Corallococcus sp. EGB: one gene and its partner. Each later gene encodes a partner of the first gene's protein in a complex. Links are inferred from orthologs where the notes say so. Each region holds a gene or a part of one and is shown on either strand. Other genes may lie near its edges. The genes, in order: holB and dnaN.

The links.
Region 2: the proteins of holB (region 1) and dnaN are in contact, whole or in part, in a cryo-EM structure (PDB 8GIZ), measured with the Escherichia coli proteins. The link is inferred for Corallococcus sp. EGB from one-to-one orthologs.

What each region holds. Positions count from the first base shown.
Region 1 is NZ_CP079946.1:6,179,414-6,187,709, reverse strand. What follows is about bases 2,181-5,124. They hold holB (DNA polymerase III subunit delta'), read left to right. Parts: upstream 2,181-3,107; coding sequence 3,108-4,142; downstream 4,143-5,124. Other genes in these bases: holA (DNA polymerase III subunit delta), read left to right, coding at 4,151-5,124; KYK13_RS25390 (mechanosensitive ion channel family protein), read right to left, coding at 2,181-3,024. In the rest of the region: KYK13_RS25400 (DapH/DapD/GlmU-related protein), read right to left, coding at 1-527; KYK13_RS25395 (hypothetical protein), read right to left, coding at 531-1,337; more of KYK13_RS25390, read right to left, coding at 1,534-2,180; more of holA, read left to right, coding at 5,125-5,455; KYK13_RS25375 (hypothetical protein), read left to right, coding at 5,481-5,930; KYK13_RS25370 (M4 family metallopeptidase), read left to right, coding at 6,268-8,157. UniProt on the Escherichia coli protein: Part of the beta sliding clamp loading complex, which hydrolyzes ATP to load the beta clamp onto primed DNA to form the DNA replication pre-initiation complex.
Region 2 is NZ_CP079946.1:9,112,676-9,120,876, reverse strand. What follows is about bases 1-2,849. They hold dnaN (DNA polymerase III subunit beta), read left to right. Parts: upstream 1-796; coding sequence 797-1,903; downstream 1,904-2,849. Other genes in these bases: KYK13_RS37330 (hypothetical protein), read left to right, coding at 2,017-2,849; KYK13_RS37340 (DUF6748 domain-containing protein), read right to left, coding at 28-534. Outside these bases: more of KYK13_RS37330, read left to right, coding at 2,850-3,228; KYK13_RS37325 (hypothetical protein), read left to right, coding at 3,311-4,045; KYK13_RS37320 (site-2 protease family protein), read left to right, coding at 4,038-5,108; KYK13_RS37315 (hypothetical protein), read left to right, coding at 5,117-5,902; KYK13_RS37310 (type VI immunity family protein), read left to right, coding at 5,899-6,810; KYK13_RS37305 (DNA replication/repair protein RecF), read left to right, coding at 6,909-8,039; KYK13_RS37300 (hypothetical protein), read right to left, coding at 8,040-8,201. UniProt on the Escherichia coli protein: Confers DNA tethering and processivity to DNA polymerases and other proteins. Acts as a clamp, forming a ring around DNA (a reaction catalyzed by the clamp-loading complex) which diffuses in an ATP-independent manner freely and bidirectionally along dsDNA.

The DNA of each region.
Region 1 (8,296 bases):
CGCCGCAGCACCCGGGCGGGCGAGCCGCCCACCGTCACACCCGGAGGAATCCGGCGGGAGATGACCGTGCCGGAGGCCACGCTCGCTCCCTTCTGCAGGTGCGCGCCGGGCAGCAGGATGGAGCGGCTGCCCACCGTGACGCCTTCCTCCACCACCAGCGGCACCGACTGGGGCCGCTCGTGCCGGTTGCCCCGGACCGGGTGATACATGTTGTCCATCAGCTTGCACCACATGCCCAGGCGGCTGCGCGCGCCTACCGTCACGCAGGCCTGCGCTTCGATGGAGCTGCCTCCCTCGATGGTCACGTCGTCCTCGATCACGATGCGTCCCCCGCGCTGCGCGTGCAGCTCGATGGGCGCCATCCGCGCGTCGAACACCACCCGGTCGCCCACCTGGATTTCGCCCTCGCCGTGAATCCAGACGCGCCCCCAGACGGTGGGGATGGCGCCCACGGTCTCACAGCGGCGCAGCTTCAAACGCGCGACGGTCGGCCCCAGGCCGAGCAGCATCATCAAGGGAACGCGCATGGCTCAGGGCCCGGCCTTCGCGGAAGCCGGCGCCTCGCGCGGCGTGTCCGGCAGGGCCGCCAGGAAGGCGACCAGCTCCGAGGCCACGCGTGCCTGCCCCTGCGCGTTGAGGTGGCCCCCGTCATCCGAATAGTCCGGCACCATCGCCGGATACGCACGGCCATTCACCTCGTAGGTCTCCCGGGTGCCGTCCGCGTGCGTCGACTCCAGCGCCGCCAGGTCGAACAGCGGCTCCTTGCCGCCGTAGGTCTGCCGCATCAGCGCGTTGAACGCCTCGCGCGACACGTTCTCCCCCACGCCGAACACCGGGCGCCCGCGCAGCTCGTTGAACCACGCCTTCGCCCCGCGCTGCACCGTCGTCAGCGGCGCGGTGACGTGCACGAAGGTGACGCCCGGGTGGCGCGACTTCAGCCCCGCGAGCGTGGCGCGGTACTTCTCGAACAGAGCCTTCGTGTCCGTGCTGGAGGTGAAGTCGATGTAGCAGAACTTCATCAGCGCCACGTCCACCTGCTTCGCGACGCCGCCGTCCAGCAGCCGCTCGAAGTGCGCGAGCTTCGTCTCCGGCTGCTCGTTCTGGCCCACGAACGCGTGCGCCAGCGTGCCCTCCGGAATCTCCGCGCTCGCGTCCTTCAGCTCCACGATGGCGGGTGCCTTCGCGCTCGATGACAGGCCGCGCACGCCGTCCAGGATGTTGCCACCCACCGACTGGTGGCCGAAGAAGACCCGGCGGTGCGTCAGCCGCTCCAGGCCCGCGCGAGACGCGTCGGGCTTCGCCGGCGCTGACGCCGCCGCGCTCTGGGGCAGGGCCATCAGCAGCGCTCCAGGAAGGAGCAGCGTACCGAGTCGCGCCGGAAAGCCACGAAGGACATGCATGTGTGAACCTTTAGACCTTTCCATCGCCGAGCGTCAAAGCCCTCGGGGGCCGCGGCTGGATGCATGCCTTCCAAGCCGCCACGCCTGCATGACAGAGGGTCGTGATTGCCCCGGCGTCGGGTGGGGCTGACCCCTATTCGTGCTTGAGGCCGAAGAGGGAGCGCAGCCTTCCGAGGATGCGGCCCGCCTCGGGCGAGTGGTCCGGTCCGCCGCCGGCGGCCTGGGCCACGGCGCGCAGCTGGGTGCGGCGCTGGGCGAGCAGCGCGGAGAGTTGCCGGGCGAGGCCCGGATAGTCCGCGAACAGGCGCGCGAAGGTGGGCCGGTCCAGCTCCAGCAGCACGGCGTCCTGGATGGCCACCACCGAGGCGGCGCGGGGCTCTCCGGTGAGCAGCGACATCTCTCCTATGTACTGGCCCGGCCCCAGCCGTGTGATTTCGGACTGGAGCGTGCCGGCGCGCACGCTGACCTCGCCGGAGGCCACGACGTAGAAGGTCCCTCCCTCGTCGCCCTCCTGGATGATGCGCTCGTTGCGGCCGAAGCGGCGCACCACCACCTCGCACCGCAGGCGCTCCAGCTCCTCCGGGCCCAGCGGCGAGAAGAGGTCCACCTGGCGCAGGAGGTCGCGCACGGTGTCGTCCGCGAGCTCGCGGCGGCGCTGCTTCGACTCGCGGCGCAGCGTCACCGTGCGCTGGGCGTAGGGCAGCTCCAGGCCCTCGCGGCGCAGCCGGTACCACAGCCGCGTGTGCAGCTCCTCGCGCACGGTGTCGCCCAGCGCGAAGTCGTTGAGGAACACGCGCACCATGTACTGCGCGTTGGAGTCCGTGAAGGCCACCGTGCGCGCCAGGGGCGGCGGCTCCACCAGGACCTGGGGAATCTCCCGGGCCACGTCCAACAGAATCTGCTTCACCTGGTTGGGCGGCGCGTCCAGGGACACGCCCACCTGCACCTCGATGCCCACGGGCTCGCGGTGCTGGGTGAAGTTCTTCACGTGCTCCTTGCCCACCATGCTGTTGGGCAGGGTGATGACCTCTCGCCGGAAGTTGGCGATGCGGATGGAGCGCCACCCGATGTGCACCACCCGCCCGGTGTGCTCGCCGATGCGGATGAAGTCACCCACCTCGAAGGGGCGGTCCAGCTGCAGCGACAGGCCCGCGAAGAGGTTGCCCAGCGTCTCCTGGAGCGCCAGACCGATGACCACCGACAGCACCGCGGTGGACGCCACCAGCCCCGCCAGGTCCAGGTCCAGCTGGCTCTGGAGGATGGGGACGGTGGCGAGCGCGTAGAGCGTGAAGTCGATGACGTCGCGCAGAATCTTGGGCGTCGTCACCGGCGAGCGCATCCGCACCAGCTTCAGCGTGAACGCCACGCCCGCGCGGATGACGCCGTAGACGAACGTGAGCATCCAGCCTACGCCCACGAGCTTGCGCAGGCCCTCCGGCGTGGAGGCCTCCGGCAGCAGGCGCGACGTCAGCCGCAGCAACAGGAAGGCGACCAGCATCCGCACCGCGCCGCGCAGGTCGTCGCGCAGGGCCGTGTCACGGGTGGTCCGCTGGATGCTCAAGAGGAGCACCGTGAGGATGGAGCCCGCCAGGAGGGGGAGATGGCCTTCGAGGATGTTCAGCACGCCCCGTGAATCAGACCGGTGGGCTGGTCACGGGTCAAGGTGGCGGTTGACGGGTGACCGCCGAGCAGGGATACACGCCCCCCATGACGCTTGCCTCGGTGCAGGGACAGCCCCGCGCGATGGACGCGCTCCAATCCGCCCTGCGGTCCGGCTCGGTGCATCACGCCTACCTGTTCGCCGGGCCGGAAGGCGTGGGCAAGGAGCTGGCCGCGGTGGGGCTGGCGCAGGCCCTCACGTGCCCGGAGGCCCCGGAGGTGGGCTGCGGCAGGTGCGCCAGCTGCGCGCGCGTCGCCAAGGGGCTGCACCCGGACGTCACCTGGGTGATGCCGGACGACGAGCGCGTGTCGCGAGGGCTCGCCGGCCGCTCCGACTTCACCGGCACGCCCAGCCGCGAGCTGCGCGTGGAGCAGATCCGCCAGCTCCAGGAGCGCCTGGCGCTGCGCGGCCTGGAGTCCAAGCGCAAGGTGGCCATCCTGGTCAGCGCCGAGCAGATGAACGTGCAGGCCCAGAACGCCTTCCTCAAGACGCTGGAGGAGCCGCCCGCGGAGACCACCCTCGTCCTGGTGGCGAGCGCCATGGACCGGCTCCTGCCCACCATCCGCAGCCGGTGCAGCAAGGTGTACTTCGGCCCGCTGCCGGTGGACCTGGTCGCGAAGCACGTCCAGCAGGAGCGCAAGCTGGACGCGGACACCGCCGCCCTGGCCGCGGTGATGTCCGGCGGCAGCCTGGGCCGCGCGCTCGCGCTGGACGTGGACGCGCTGAAGGAGCGCAAGGACGTGCTCACCGCCTTTGAATCCCTGGGCGGCAACGACATCCCGGCCCTCTTGCGCTTCGCGGAGGCCCACGGCGGCTCGCGCGAGGACGCGGACACGGCGCTGGAGCTGCTCATCCTGTGGACGCGCGACGTGTCGCTCGCGAAGGCGGGGGCGCTGGACGCGATGGCGAACCGGGACCTGCGGGAGCTGGCGCAGGACGCCGCGAACCGCACGTCGGAGGCCGCGCTGCACCGGAGGCACGCGCTGCTGGAGTCGGCGCGCACGGCCATCGGCACGCGCAACGGCGCGCCCCGGTTGCAGCTGGAGCGGCTGCTCATCGAACTGTGCGTGGAGGGCCGGTGAGCGCGGACATGGACGAGGTGCTGGCGGAGGTGAAGGGCGGCAAGGTGTGGCCGCTGTATCTCCTGTGGGGCGAGGAGTTCCTGGTCCGCAAGGGCGCGGACGAGCTGGTGAAGACGCTGGTGCCGGACGCCGCCATGGGACTGAACCTGGCGGTGCTGGACGCGGCGTCCCCGCGCGAGGTGGCGCAGGAGCTGGCCACGCTGCCGCTGTTCCCCGGGCGCAAGGTGGTGCTGGTGCGCGACCCGGAGTTCCTCGCGCCCAAGAAGGGCAAAGGCGACGCGCTGGCCAAGGCGCGCGACGCGTGGAAGGCCGGCAAGCGCAAGGAGGGCGCCCGGCGGCTCCTGGCGCTGGCGGGCCGCGCGGGCTGGGGCGTGGACCAGCTGGACCCCCGCGTGCCCGGCGCGCCCTCGGTGGAGCAGTGGAAGGAAGAGCTCAACGTGGACCTGGCGGAGGCGGACCTCGCCTTCCTCCAGGAGGCCGCGACCTTCTGCCGCGAGGAGCGCATCAGCGCCCCGGAAGGCGACGCGTCCGCGCTGCTGGAGCTCTTGCAGAAGGGCGTGCCGCCGGGGCACGCGCTGGTGCTGGCGGCCACGGATGTGGACTCGCGCAGCCCGCTGCTCAAGTTCGCGCAGGACAAGGGCCGCCTCTTCGAGCGCAAGGTGGCCGCGCGCCACAAGGACCTGGACCTCAGCGAAATCTCCCGGGAGTTCCTCGCCCCCTTCAAGAAGAAGCTGGGACCGGGCGCGCTGGAGGGGTTGAAGGAGCGCATCGGCGGCAACATCCGGCTGCTCCAGTCGGAGCTGGAGAAGCTGGCCGTCTACGCGGAGGGGCCCACCATCGAGGCCCAGCACGTGGCGCTGCTGGTGCACCACGCGCGCGAGGAGGAGTTCTTCGAGCTGACCGAGGCGCTCCAGAAGCGCGAGCTGCGCGACGCGCTCTCCTACGCCGAGGACGCGATGGGGCAGGGCACGCACGCGCTGCAACTGCTGGGCGCGGTGGCGTCCATCGTCCGCTCGCTCCTGGAGAACCACGCCTGGCTGGAGAAGTACGCCGGCGGCCAGCCGCCGCGCACCGGCCGCGACGTGGAGACGCGCATCCTCCCCAAGCTGGAGGCCGAGCTGAAGGCCTCCAAGCGCAAGACGCCCAACGCCTGGGCGCTCGCGTTCGGCATGCAGGCCGCCGCCCGCTACGAGCGCCGCGAGCTGCTCAACGCCCTGGTGGCGTGCGCGGACGCGGACCTGGCCCTGAAGTCCTCCGCCAACGGGAAGCTCGTCATCGAGCGGCTGTTGTGGACGGTGTGCACCCGCGCCTGAAGGGGCCCGGGTGGAAGGAGCCGCCATGGCGGACAAGCGACGCTTCGATCTCTTCGCGGACCTGCTCGTCACGCGCTTCCCCCAGGCCCAGCGCGTCTATGACGTCGCCGGCGGCATGGGGAAGTTGAACGAGTCCCTCACCCAGCGCGGGCGCACCGTCACCACCTTCGACCTGCGCCACAAGCACCTGCCCGTGAAGTACGCGCAGCGGCCCTTCACCCTGGAGGAGCCCTGCGAGGCGGAGCTCGTCGTGGGCATGCACCCGGACGGCGCCACGCGGATCATCATCGAGTACGCCGCGCGCCACGGCCTGGGCTTCGCCGTCGTCCCTTGCTGCTCCGACAATGGGATGCCCTACAAACCGTGGATGCGGCACCTGGCCGAGGTGGCCCGCCAGGCCGGCTTCACCACGGTGGAAGAGGCCGAGCTCCCCATGGACGGCCGCGCGCGGGTGCTGCTCGGCGTATGGCGCTGACGCACGGTGTGCGAATTCAGGGCCTTGCTTTGCGTAGCAAGAATAAGCCGCCAATCGTGGATTGTCTGAATAGAGGACACACCCGGCGTGGACTGTCACGGTTCAGGACAGGGGCCTGCTCGCGGTGAAATCCCCAGCAAGTCCGGGGGGTTGTGCCAGAAGTGTAACGACTGCTTCCACATTACAGAAGATTTACTGCGCACCGATGTGCCATCCGCTTTTCAGGAACTTCCAGTACTGCGAGGCATTTCGCGGACTTAATGAGTTGGCCTGAAGAATGCTGAAAGGAGCGCTGCCCCGGCGACCACCCCCTTTGCGCCGGGCAGGAGGCAGTACCTTGGTTCGCACCCGTTTCGTTTCAGCCCTGTTGGCGTTTCCCCTGGTCGCTTGCGGCGTCGGGGACATGGACGGCGACACGCAGAACGAGCAGCAGAAGCCGGATGAGGTCGCTGAAGTGCGGAGCGCCCTGAGCGCGATGCCTGGCGCGCAGATTGTCGGCACCAACGCGGATGGGACGCCGCACACCATCCAGGGCCGCCTGGGCCAGGCGGACCGCGCGCTGACGGGCTTCGCGCTCGCGGACGTGCACACCTCCATCGCCGGGGCGCTGCCCAACATCGCGTCGCTGTTCCGCCTGGACGCGTCCGACCTGCGCGTGCGCCGGGTCTCCGTGGACGACCTGGGCATCTCGCACATCCGCTACGCGCAGACGCTGAACGGTCTGCCGGTGATTGGCGAGGAGCTGGTGGTGCACGTGGACCGCTCGGGCGCCATCTTCAGCGCCAACGGTTCCGCGCGCTCCGGCGGCGCCCTGTCCGCGCGTCCGCTGGTCGCCGCGGAGGCGGCCAAGACGGCGGCGGTGCGCGACACCCAGGGCACGGGCCTGGCCGCGCAGAGCGCGCGCCTGGTGTACGTGAAGTCCGAGCAGGACGGCCGTCTGCACCTGGCCTATGAGGTGAAGGTCACCGGCGAGACCGCCCAGATGCCGCTGCGCGACCGCGTCTATGTGGACGCGCTCAACGGCGCCACGCTGCTGCGCGTTCCGGAGATCCACACCGCGCTCAACCGCAAGGTGTACAGCTCGAACAACACCACCACCACCCCGGGCACGCTCAAGCGCTCCGAGGGCCAGGCGGCCACCGGTGACTCGCATGTCGACATGAACTACGACATGCTGGCTTACACCTACAACTGCTACAAGACGAACTTCAACCGCGACTCGCTGAACAACGCGGGCCAGACGCTGATCAGCTCGGTCCACTACAGCAAGAACTACGTGAACGCCTACTGGGACGGCACCCAGATGGTGTACGGCGACGGCGACGGCGTGAACTCCATCGAGCTGGGCAAGGACGCGGACGTCACGGTCCACGAGCTGACCCACGCGGTGACGGAGAACGAGTCCAACCTCACGTACTCCGGTCAGTCCGGTGGCCTCAACGAGGCCATGTCCGACACCTTCGGCGCCATCTGCGAGAGCTGGGCCTCCGGCACGTGGAGCACCGCCGCGGACGTCTGGAAGGTCGGCGAGGACGTGTGGACCCCCGGCGTCGCGGGTGACGCGCTCCGCTACATGGACGACCCGGCGAAGGACGGCGCGTCCATCGACTGGGCGCCGAACTACTCCGGCCAGGACGTGCACTACACCTCTGGCGTGCCCAACCTGGCGTTCGCGCTGCTCGCCAAGGGTGGCACGCACCCGCGCGGCCGCAGCACCATCAACGTGCCGGCCATCGGCGTCCAGAAGGCCGGTCAGATCTGGTACTACGCCAACGCCAACCTCTACACGGCCAGCACCACGTACGACCAGGCCAAGACCTGGACCATCCAGGCCGCCGCGGCCCTGGGCTACGACCAGGCCACGCAGGACGCGGTGAAGGCGGCCTGGGAAGCGGTGGGCGTGGGCATCCCCATCACCTGCACCCCGCTGACCAACGGCGTGGCGAAGACGGGCCTGTCCGGCGCCACCAACTCGGCGAACTACTACTGCATCGACCTGCCGGCCTCCAAGGCGTCCACCTACGTCATGAGCGGCGGCACGGGCGACGCGGACATGTACATCAAGTTCGGCTCCGCCCCGACGACGACCTCGTACGACTGCCGTCCGTACCTGAGCGGCAACAACGAGTCGTGCAGCGCGGCCGCGAAGGCCTCCGCGGGCAAGATGTACATCATGCTGCGCGGCTACTCGACGTACAGCGGCGTGTCCCTCAAGGCCACGTACTGAGCCCTCGCACAGGCCCGGGGTGAGTCCACGCCGGGCCTCGTGAAGGTCACCTTCCGCCTCCGGGGCTTTGAGTCCCGGGGGCGGTCGTGTTCTGGGGGCAGGCGCCTGTCGCGCGGGAACGGGGTAGGGTGGCTGGACC
Region 2 (8,201 bases), 2.9 Mb from region 1 along the record:
GGACGCGGTCCCGGAGGGGAGCGCACCTCAGCCGACGACGCGGGTGGCGCGCAGGACGACGGCGTCGCCCGCGGGGCCGGCCTTGAGCCGCTTGTCCAGCGAGCCCTCCACCTTGAGGCCGGGGCCCCCCTTGGCGGCGCGCTGGAGCAGCTCGCCCGTCTTCTCGGAGTCCCCGCCGGTGATGGCGCTCAGGTCGATTTCATGGAGGGTCTGGAGCTTCTTGTCCGGCGCGTCCGCGCTGAACAGGTCGTAGTGGTCGCAGGGCGGCGCGAAGCAGCGCTTGCCGTTGTCCTTGATGATGTAGACGGTGCTGGTGGTCATGGTGGCGTCTCCGGGTGAGGGGGTGGGGGCGGCCGTGCCGGGCTCGTTGGCGGCGTCCGCGGGCGCTTCCACCTCGGTCCGCTTCAGGTCGGCGGGGGCCGCCGCGCCGGGCACATCGCCGCCGGACGGCTGCGTGGTGGGGGAGGACGGCGTGCTGCACGCCACCGGGCCGAGCACGAGCACGGCGGACAGGATCAGCGAGCGGGCGTTCATGGCGACTCCGGAAGGAGGACGGGGGCCCTCCTTCAACGCGGGAGGGGCACGGCCGGGTCCACTCTGCCCGGCCGCGCGCCCGCCTGCCAGGGCGACAGGGGCGATTTTCCTCCATGTCCTACATGGGCTCCCGGACAGTCCGGAAGCAGGCGGAGTGGGGCCATAAAGCGCCGCCAAGAGGGTGGAAGGGGTTGACCGTTCGTTGTACACCCGCGCCCCAAGAGATCGGCCTCCGGGGCCGTGACCTGTAAGGACGCCCACGATGGAATTCCGCATCGCCGCCGACGAGCTGAAGAAGGCCCTCTACCGCGCCCAGGGCATCGTGGAGCGCAAGACGACGATGCCCATCCTCGCCAACGTGCTGCTCACGGCGAACAAGGGCAGCGTCACGGTCACGGCCTTCGACCTGGACATCGGCATCGTGTCCGAGCACCAGGCGGACGTGTCCAAGCCGGGCGCCGTCACGCTGAGCGCGAAGTACGTCTTCGACATCGTGCAGAACCTCCCGGACGCGGAGGTCACGCTCAAGAAGCTGGCGAACAACTACGTCGACATCTCCTCCGGCTCCGCGCACTTCAAGATCGTCGGCATGGCCGCCGAGGAGTACCCGAAGCTGCCCAAGGAGGAGAACGCTCCGCTGGTGCAGATCTCCGGCAACGTGCTGCTGGAGATGATCAAGAAGACCCAGTTCGCCATCTCCAGCGACGAGACGCGCTACATCCTCAACGGCGTCTTCTTCGAGCCGCAGTCCAGCGGCAAGGTCCGCATGGTGGCCACGGACGGCCACCGGCTGTCGCTCATCGAGCGCGAGATGTCCGGCGACTTCAAGCTCAAGAGCGGCGTCATCATCCCGCGCAAGGGCCTGATGGAGCTCAAGCGCCTCCTGGACGAGGCCCCGGACGCGGAGTGCCACCTGGGGTTCGCGGAGAACTCGGCGCTGTTCAAGAAGCCGGGCCTCACCATGGTGATGCGCCTCATCGACGGGCAGTTCCCGGAGTACCAGCGCGTCATCCCCAAGGAGGGCGAGAAGGTCGTCCTCGTGCCGAAGGTGCGGCTGCTGGAAGGCCTCAAGCGCATCGCGCTGCTGTCCGCGGACAAGAGCAACGCCATCCGCATCGGGCTGGAGAAGGGCAAGCTGCTCATCACGGCCAGCAACCCGGACCTGGGTGAAGCGCGCGACGCGCTGGACGTGGACTACAAGGGCAACGACATCACCATCGGCTTCAACGCCCGCTACCTGATGGACGTGCTGGGCGTGACGGAGACGGACGAGGTCAGCTTCGAGCTGGGCGACGAGCACAGCCCGGGCGTCCTGCACGGCCCCGGCGACCGCAGCTTCACCGCCGTGGTCATGCCCATGCGCGTCTGAGCCGGCCCGGGCGTCCACCTTCCCACGCCGGAGGGGACGCCACCGTTCCACGTCCGACGCTCCGCGCCATGGGGGAGCCTGCGCCCGGCGCGGGGGCTTCCTATGATGGGGGCGTGGCCACCCGTCCAGATGACCTGAGAGCGCGGCTGGAGGACCGAGCGGACCTCCTGGAGGCCACGCGCCTGCGCTACCGCGCGCTCAAGGGGGTGCTGGAGTCCTTCTTCTGGAAGGACCGGATCCGCAACCACTTCGAGCTCTTGCGCGAGGTGGCCATCGCCCAGCCGGAGGTGGACGCGACGCTGGCCGCGCTGCGGCGCCGCGTGGAGGCGGAGGGCTGGCCCCGCGACGCCGCGCCCGTCCGGCTGATGCACGAGGTGGAGCGCCTGCGCGAGGCCGTGGAGCGCGCGGCGGAGCGGCGGCTGGCCGCCAGCGCGTCCGACGGCGCGGAGGGCGAAGGGCCCACGACGCTGGGCGAGCGGCTGCTGCGCCTGGAGACGGAGGTGCTGGACGCGGCGCCGCTCCTGGGGGGCCGCGTCTGGGCCCAGGCGGTGGAGCTGTTGCCGCGCAACCTGCCGGAGCTGCGCGCCGCGTGCGCCGCGGGCGAGGTGTTCGAGCGCGTGTTCAAGCGCCCCGTGACGGAAGGGGCGCCGGCCTTCACGGACGAGGAGGCGCGGGAACTGGCCCGGGCGCTGCCCCTGGGGGCCGCCGCGCTGGTGTCGCTGTGGGAGCGGCTGGAGCGCTACGACAGCCGGGGGCGGGTGAAGGACTTCCTCCAGCGGCGCATGCGCCGGGCGCCGACGCGGGTGGCGCGCAGCGGGCCGGAGCTGCTGTTGCACGCGGCCTTCTGGCACGACGTGGCGCGGGTGCGGGTGCGCGCGGTGCTGGAGGCGGAGCTGTCGCCGGTGGTGCCGCGCGAGGTGGAGCTGCCCGCGCTCCTGTCCTGGCGGGCCGCGCTGTCGGAGGACCCGGCGCTGCGGCTGTCCGCGCGGAGCGTCTTCACGGAGGGGCGCGCGGGGTTGGTGGAGACGGCGGCGGCGCTGGCGGCGCTGTCTCGCGAGCGGCCGCGGGGTGCGTGGAATGAAGAGGTCGCGTGGTCGCGGCTGGAGCAGGCCGCGCTCCGGGCGCGCGCGGAGGAGGGGCCGGAGGCGGAGGCCCTGCGGGACGCGCTGCGCCTCTTCGTGATGCTGCGGGGCCAGGCGCGCACGCCCGCGCGGCTGTTCTCGCCGGAGCACGCGAAGCCCGCGGGGGGCGACGTGGCCCGGAACGGGGACCTGGTGGCGCTGGTGCAGGCGGCGCGTCACGCGGCGCTGCGGCAGGGCGGCTGAAGACAGACACCGGTTTGGGGCCGGTGGCAGGCTTCTGTTAGGTTGGACGGGCTGATTCCTTTCCCTGTCGGAATCCCCGCCCATGACCCAGCCTGTTCCTCCGCCGTCCGATGACGCGGCGCCGCTCCAGTTCGACCGCGCCGAGTTCACCGAAGCGCCCCCGGCGCCGAAGTGCTCCCTCTGCCAGCGCGCCATCAAGAGTGTGTATTACGACTTGAACGCGCGCCTGCTGTGCCCCGACTGCCGCGAGAACGTGGAAGCGGCGATGACGGGCGGCTCGAAGGTGAAGCGCTTCCTGAAGGCGTCGGTGTTTGGCTTTGGCGCGGCCATCGCGGGGGCGCTCGTCTATTGGGTGGTGAGCCTGTCGGGCTACAACATCGGCCTCGTCGCCATCCTGGTGGGGTGGATGGTGGGGACGGCGGTGTTCAAGGGCTCGGAGGGCCGCGGCGGCAGGGGTTACCAGTCGCTGGCGGTGGTGCTGACGTACCTGTCGGTGGCCGCGTCGCTGGCACCGGATGTGTACAAGGCGGTGTCGGCGCCGTCCTCCCAGGCGGAGGAGCCGGCGGACGCGGAGCCGGTGGATGAGGGGGTCCAGAAGTTCGCCGCGCTGGTGGGGACCGTGGTGGTGACTCCGGCGGCGCCGGTGTTCGTGGCGCTCGACAGTCCCATGTCCGGGCTCATCTACGGCTTCGCGCTGTTCGAGGCGTGGCGCCGCACGAAGCGGACGGAGCTGAACATCGGCGGGCCGTACAAGCTCCAGGAGGCGCCGGCCGAGGGCGAGGCCGCGCCGGCGGGGCAGGAGCAGGCCGTTGGCTGAGTCGCTCGCGGCGTCGCTCCTCACGCAGCGGTGTGAGGGGTGTGGTTCGGAGCTGTCGCCCCGGCGGCTCACGTGTCCGTCGTGCCAGCGGCTGGTGCACGCGAAGCGGCTGACGCAGTTGGCGGCGGATGCGCAGGCGGCGTCGGCGCGGGGCGCGCCGGTGGAGGCGCTGGCGCTGTGGCGTGAGGCCTTGGAGTTGTTGCCGCCGGGCACGTCGCAGCACGCGCAGGTGACGGCGAGGGTGACGGCGCTGAGTCAGCAGGCGGATGCGCAGGGATTGGCGGTGCCGCTGGCGGAGGCGGAGCGCAAGCGTTCGGGGATGCCGAAGGCGCTGGCCAGCATGGGCGCGGTGGGGCTGATGCTGTGGAAGTTCAAGTTCGTGCTGGCGCTGGTGTTGGGCAAGGGGAAGCTGCTGCTGCTCGGGCTCACGAACGCGAGCACGCTGTTCTCCATGATGTTCGCGGCGAGCGTGTATTGGACGATGTGGGGTTGGAGCTTCGCGCTGGGGCTGGTGGCCTGCATCTACGTACACGAGATGGGTCACGTGGCGTCGCTGCGGCGTCTGGGGATGAAGGCGGACGCGCCCATGTTCATCCCGGGCCTGGGCGCGTTCGTGCGCCTGAAGCAGGTGCCGGTGGATGAGCGCGAGGACGCGCGCGTGGGATTGGCGGGGCCCATCTGGGGCAGCGTGGCGGCGGTGGCGGCGCTGGTGGCGGCGGTGCTGACGGGGTGGAAGGCCCTGGGCGCCATCGCGCACGCTGCGGCCTGGCTGAACCTGTTCAACCTGGTGCCGCTGTGGCAGTTGGACGGTTCAAGAGGGTTCCGGGCGCTGGCGCGTCCGCAGCGGTGGATGGCGGTGGCCGTGCTGGGCGCGACGTGGTTCGCCACGGGAGAGAACCTGCTCCTGCTCATCGGGGGCGTGGCGATGTTCCGGGCCCTGCTCACGCCCGCGTCGGAGAAGGGCGATGTGCGCACGCTGGTGGAATACAGCGCGCTGGTCGTGGGCCTGGGCGCGCTGGGCTGGGCCGCGCAGCACTGGACGGGAGCGACGGCGGCGCTGTGACGCAGGTGATGGCGAAACTGTGCGCGGCCATCGCGCTGCTCACGGCCTGTGCTGGCGGGAGCACGCGGCGCTCCGCGCACGGTGACTTGCGCTTCGTCGACACGGAGACCGCCGCGAGGCTGCGTCATGCGGCCCTTGTCGCCGAGCAGGGTGTTTCTTCCACCACGGCCTCTGTCCTGGTCCAGGCCGCCCCGGTCATCCTCGGCTTGATGCAGCGGGACCACAGCGCGGATGAGCTGGAGGAGCGACTCGTGGAATGTGCCGTCGAGGCCGAGCGTCAGGGCAATGCGCATTTCTTCCAGGGCCGTCCTCCGACGCGGCAGGAGTGCCGCGAGGTGGTGGGGCGCGACCGCTGCGGCAACCCCATCACCCGGGCCATGCAGCTCGGAAAGCAGAAGCACGTCCTGGCTCTTCAGTGCGCGGAGGAGGTGCTCAAGGAGCTATGGGCCGCGCCCTACAGCATCGAGCAGCGCTATCGCTACTATCCGAATGCCCGGTTCGTGGAGCCCCTCAGCCGGGAGAAGGAGACGCGGATGCTCGCCGAGGGCTGCACCGATGAGCTCCGAGGCACGATCAAGCCGGACCTTGTCCTCCATGCGGACCGGAGTCTGAACAAGGCCGCGCTCATCCTCGACTTCAAGTTCCCCTGCCCTGAAAGCAACGAACCGCAGTGGACCGTCTATGGGGAGGGCAGTCCCTACGATGGAAAAACGCAGGAGAAGGTCTACGAGGAGGCGCTTGGTGGGAGAGCCCGGCTCGTTTCTCCTCGCAAGGGAGTTGTGGGCCAGCCATGAGCGCGAACTTCCCGACCCTTCGTCTTCATTACAGGGATGGCGCGGTCGCGGCCCGCGACGGTGTCGTGGTCGCGTTCTTCATCCCCCACGACCACAGGATCGTGACCCAGGCGTGTTGGCGCGCCTTGCAGGCCTACGTTCGAGCCATCCCGCCGCAGTCGCTGAACTGGTACGGCGCGGACGATGGGGATGTCCTTGAGCTGGATGCGGACGGATGGGAAGTCATTCGCAAGCGGATGGTGGAGCGACCCTCCCGCCTGGCCTGGCACGTCGACTTGTCCGACCTGCCTGGAGGAACCGGAGGGTACCAGTTCGAGTACCACAGCTGGCGGATCGAGCCCCCGATCCGCGATGCGTCCGCCACAGCGATGTCCTTCACATTTCCGACCGAGTTCCTCCTGGAACAGGGCCCCCAGCGGATGCGTGCCCTGGTGGTGGAGCTGGCTCGGGAGCTGCCCTTCCATTTCGGCTACGCGAGCTTCGCCCTTGCCTCTCGATCGGGCTCCTGGACCGCAGGGGACTGGAAGGTCCTGGAAGAATACTCCGCGCGCTATCTAGGGGTGGACCTGCCCGCTGTCGCCAGCCTCGGTTACGTCATCGGGACCCACGCCCTGGGCGCCCACTGGCTTACCTTCCTGGGCCCACCGCTGTTGGACCGGCTCGGTGGCATTGAAGCGCTGCGGCAGGCACTCCCGTTTCCGGAGGTCTCCTTCCTCCCCATGGACCACGAACGCCTGCTGCTGACCCTGAGCGAATGGCCCGAGGCCATCGACATCGAGACATCAGCCGTTCCACCCCAGTACCGCGCCCTGGCCTGCCTGTTGAAACCCTTCATGTACGAGCCAGGAGAGAACGACACCGGGATCGGGAGCTACCTGGACCGCTGGCGGCGACGGCTCTGTCCGTAGCGCTCCCGCGCCCACCAGCCAGGCATCACCCGCTGAATCCCGCGCACCGCCGGCCGCCGCATCTGTAGTACGAAGGACGGCCCCTTCTCGGTGACGCTGTGCGCCTCCTCTCGCTCCAGGTCCAGGACTTCCGCAACCTCCCGGCGGTGCAGCTCGCGCCCAGCACCCACGCGACCATCGCCGTGGGCCAGAATGGGCAGGGGAAGACCAACCTCCTGGAGGCGCTCTACTTCCTCGCCACCCTCAAGCCGCTGCGCGCCGGCCGCCTCTCCGAACTCGTCCGCTGGGGCTCCCAGGCCGCCCGTGTCACCGGCCGCTTCCTCCTCAAGGGCGCCGAGCGCGAAATCTCCGTCGAGGTCGGCGGCGGCACCCGCCAGGCCCTCGTGGACGGCAAGAAGGCCGCCAGCCTCGAGGACTACTTCGGCGGCGTCTCCGTCGTCGCCTTCACCCCGGATGACCTGGAGGTCATCAAGGGCGGCCCCGACGCCCGCCGCGCCTTCCTCGACCGCGCCGTCTTCAACCGCTTCCCCGCCTTCCTCAAGGAGAGCCGCGAGTACGCCCGCGCCCTCAAGAACCGCAACCGCCTGCTGCGTGAAGGCGCCACCGTCGACGCCGCGTACCTCGACGCGTACGACGAGACCCTCGCCCGCTCGGGGGCGCGCCTCTACGCCCGCCGACGCGCGCTGATGGCCGAGCTCGCGCCCCGCGCCCAGGCCACCTTCGCGTCCATCGGCCGCACCGCCGACCCCGCCGTCTACGGCTACCACCCCGCGCACCTCGGCGCGGACTTCGCCCACGCCGACGAGGCCGCGCTCGCCTCCGCCCTGCGCGAGGCCCTGTCCGCGCGCCTGCGCCGCGACCTGGACCGCGGCTTCACCTCCGTGGGCCCGCACGTGGATGACGTCTCCGTCACGCTGGGCGGCCGCAGCGCGCGCGCCTACGCGAGCCAGGGACAGCAGCGCGCCCTGGTGCTGGGCTGGAAGATCGCGGAGATTGAAAACCTGGAGGCCGCCATGGGCTTCCTCCCCCTGCTGCTCCTGGATGACGTCTCCAGCGAACTGGACCCCGAGCGCAATGCCTACCTCATGGGCTACCTCGCCCGGAGCGGCGCGCAGGTCTTCCTCACCACCACCGACGCGGGGCTCGTCCGGGCCGCCGCCGCCAGTGACACCCTCTGGCTCACCGTCCACGCGGGACAGGTGGCCACCGAGGCACCGCCCGCCCCCTAGTCAGTGCACCCGCCGCCGGTGGTGCCAGGGCCAGTGCACCGGCCTGCGGCCCGGGTGATGGGGCAGCTCCTGCCGCGTCACGTGCCCGAAGTACTCGAAGCGGAACTCCGCCCAGAGCAGCCCGAACGCCACCGCGAACAGGAACACCGCCAGCGTCAGCCA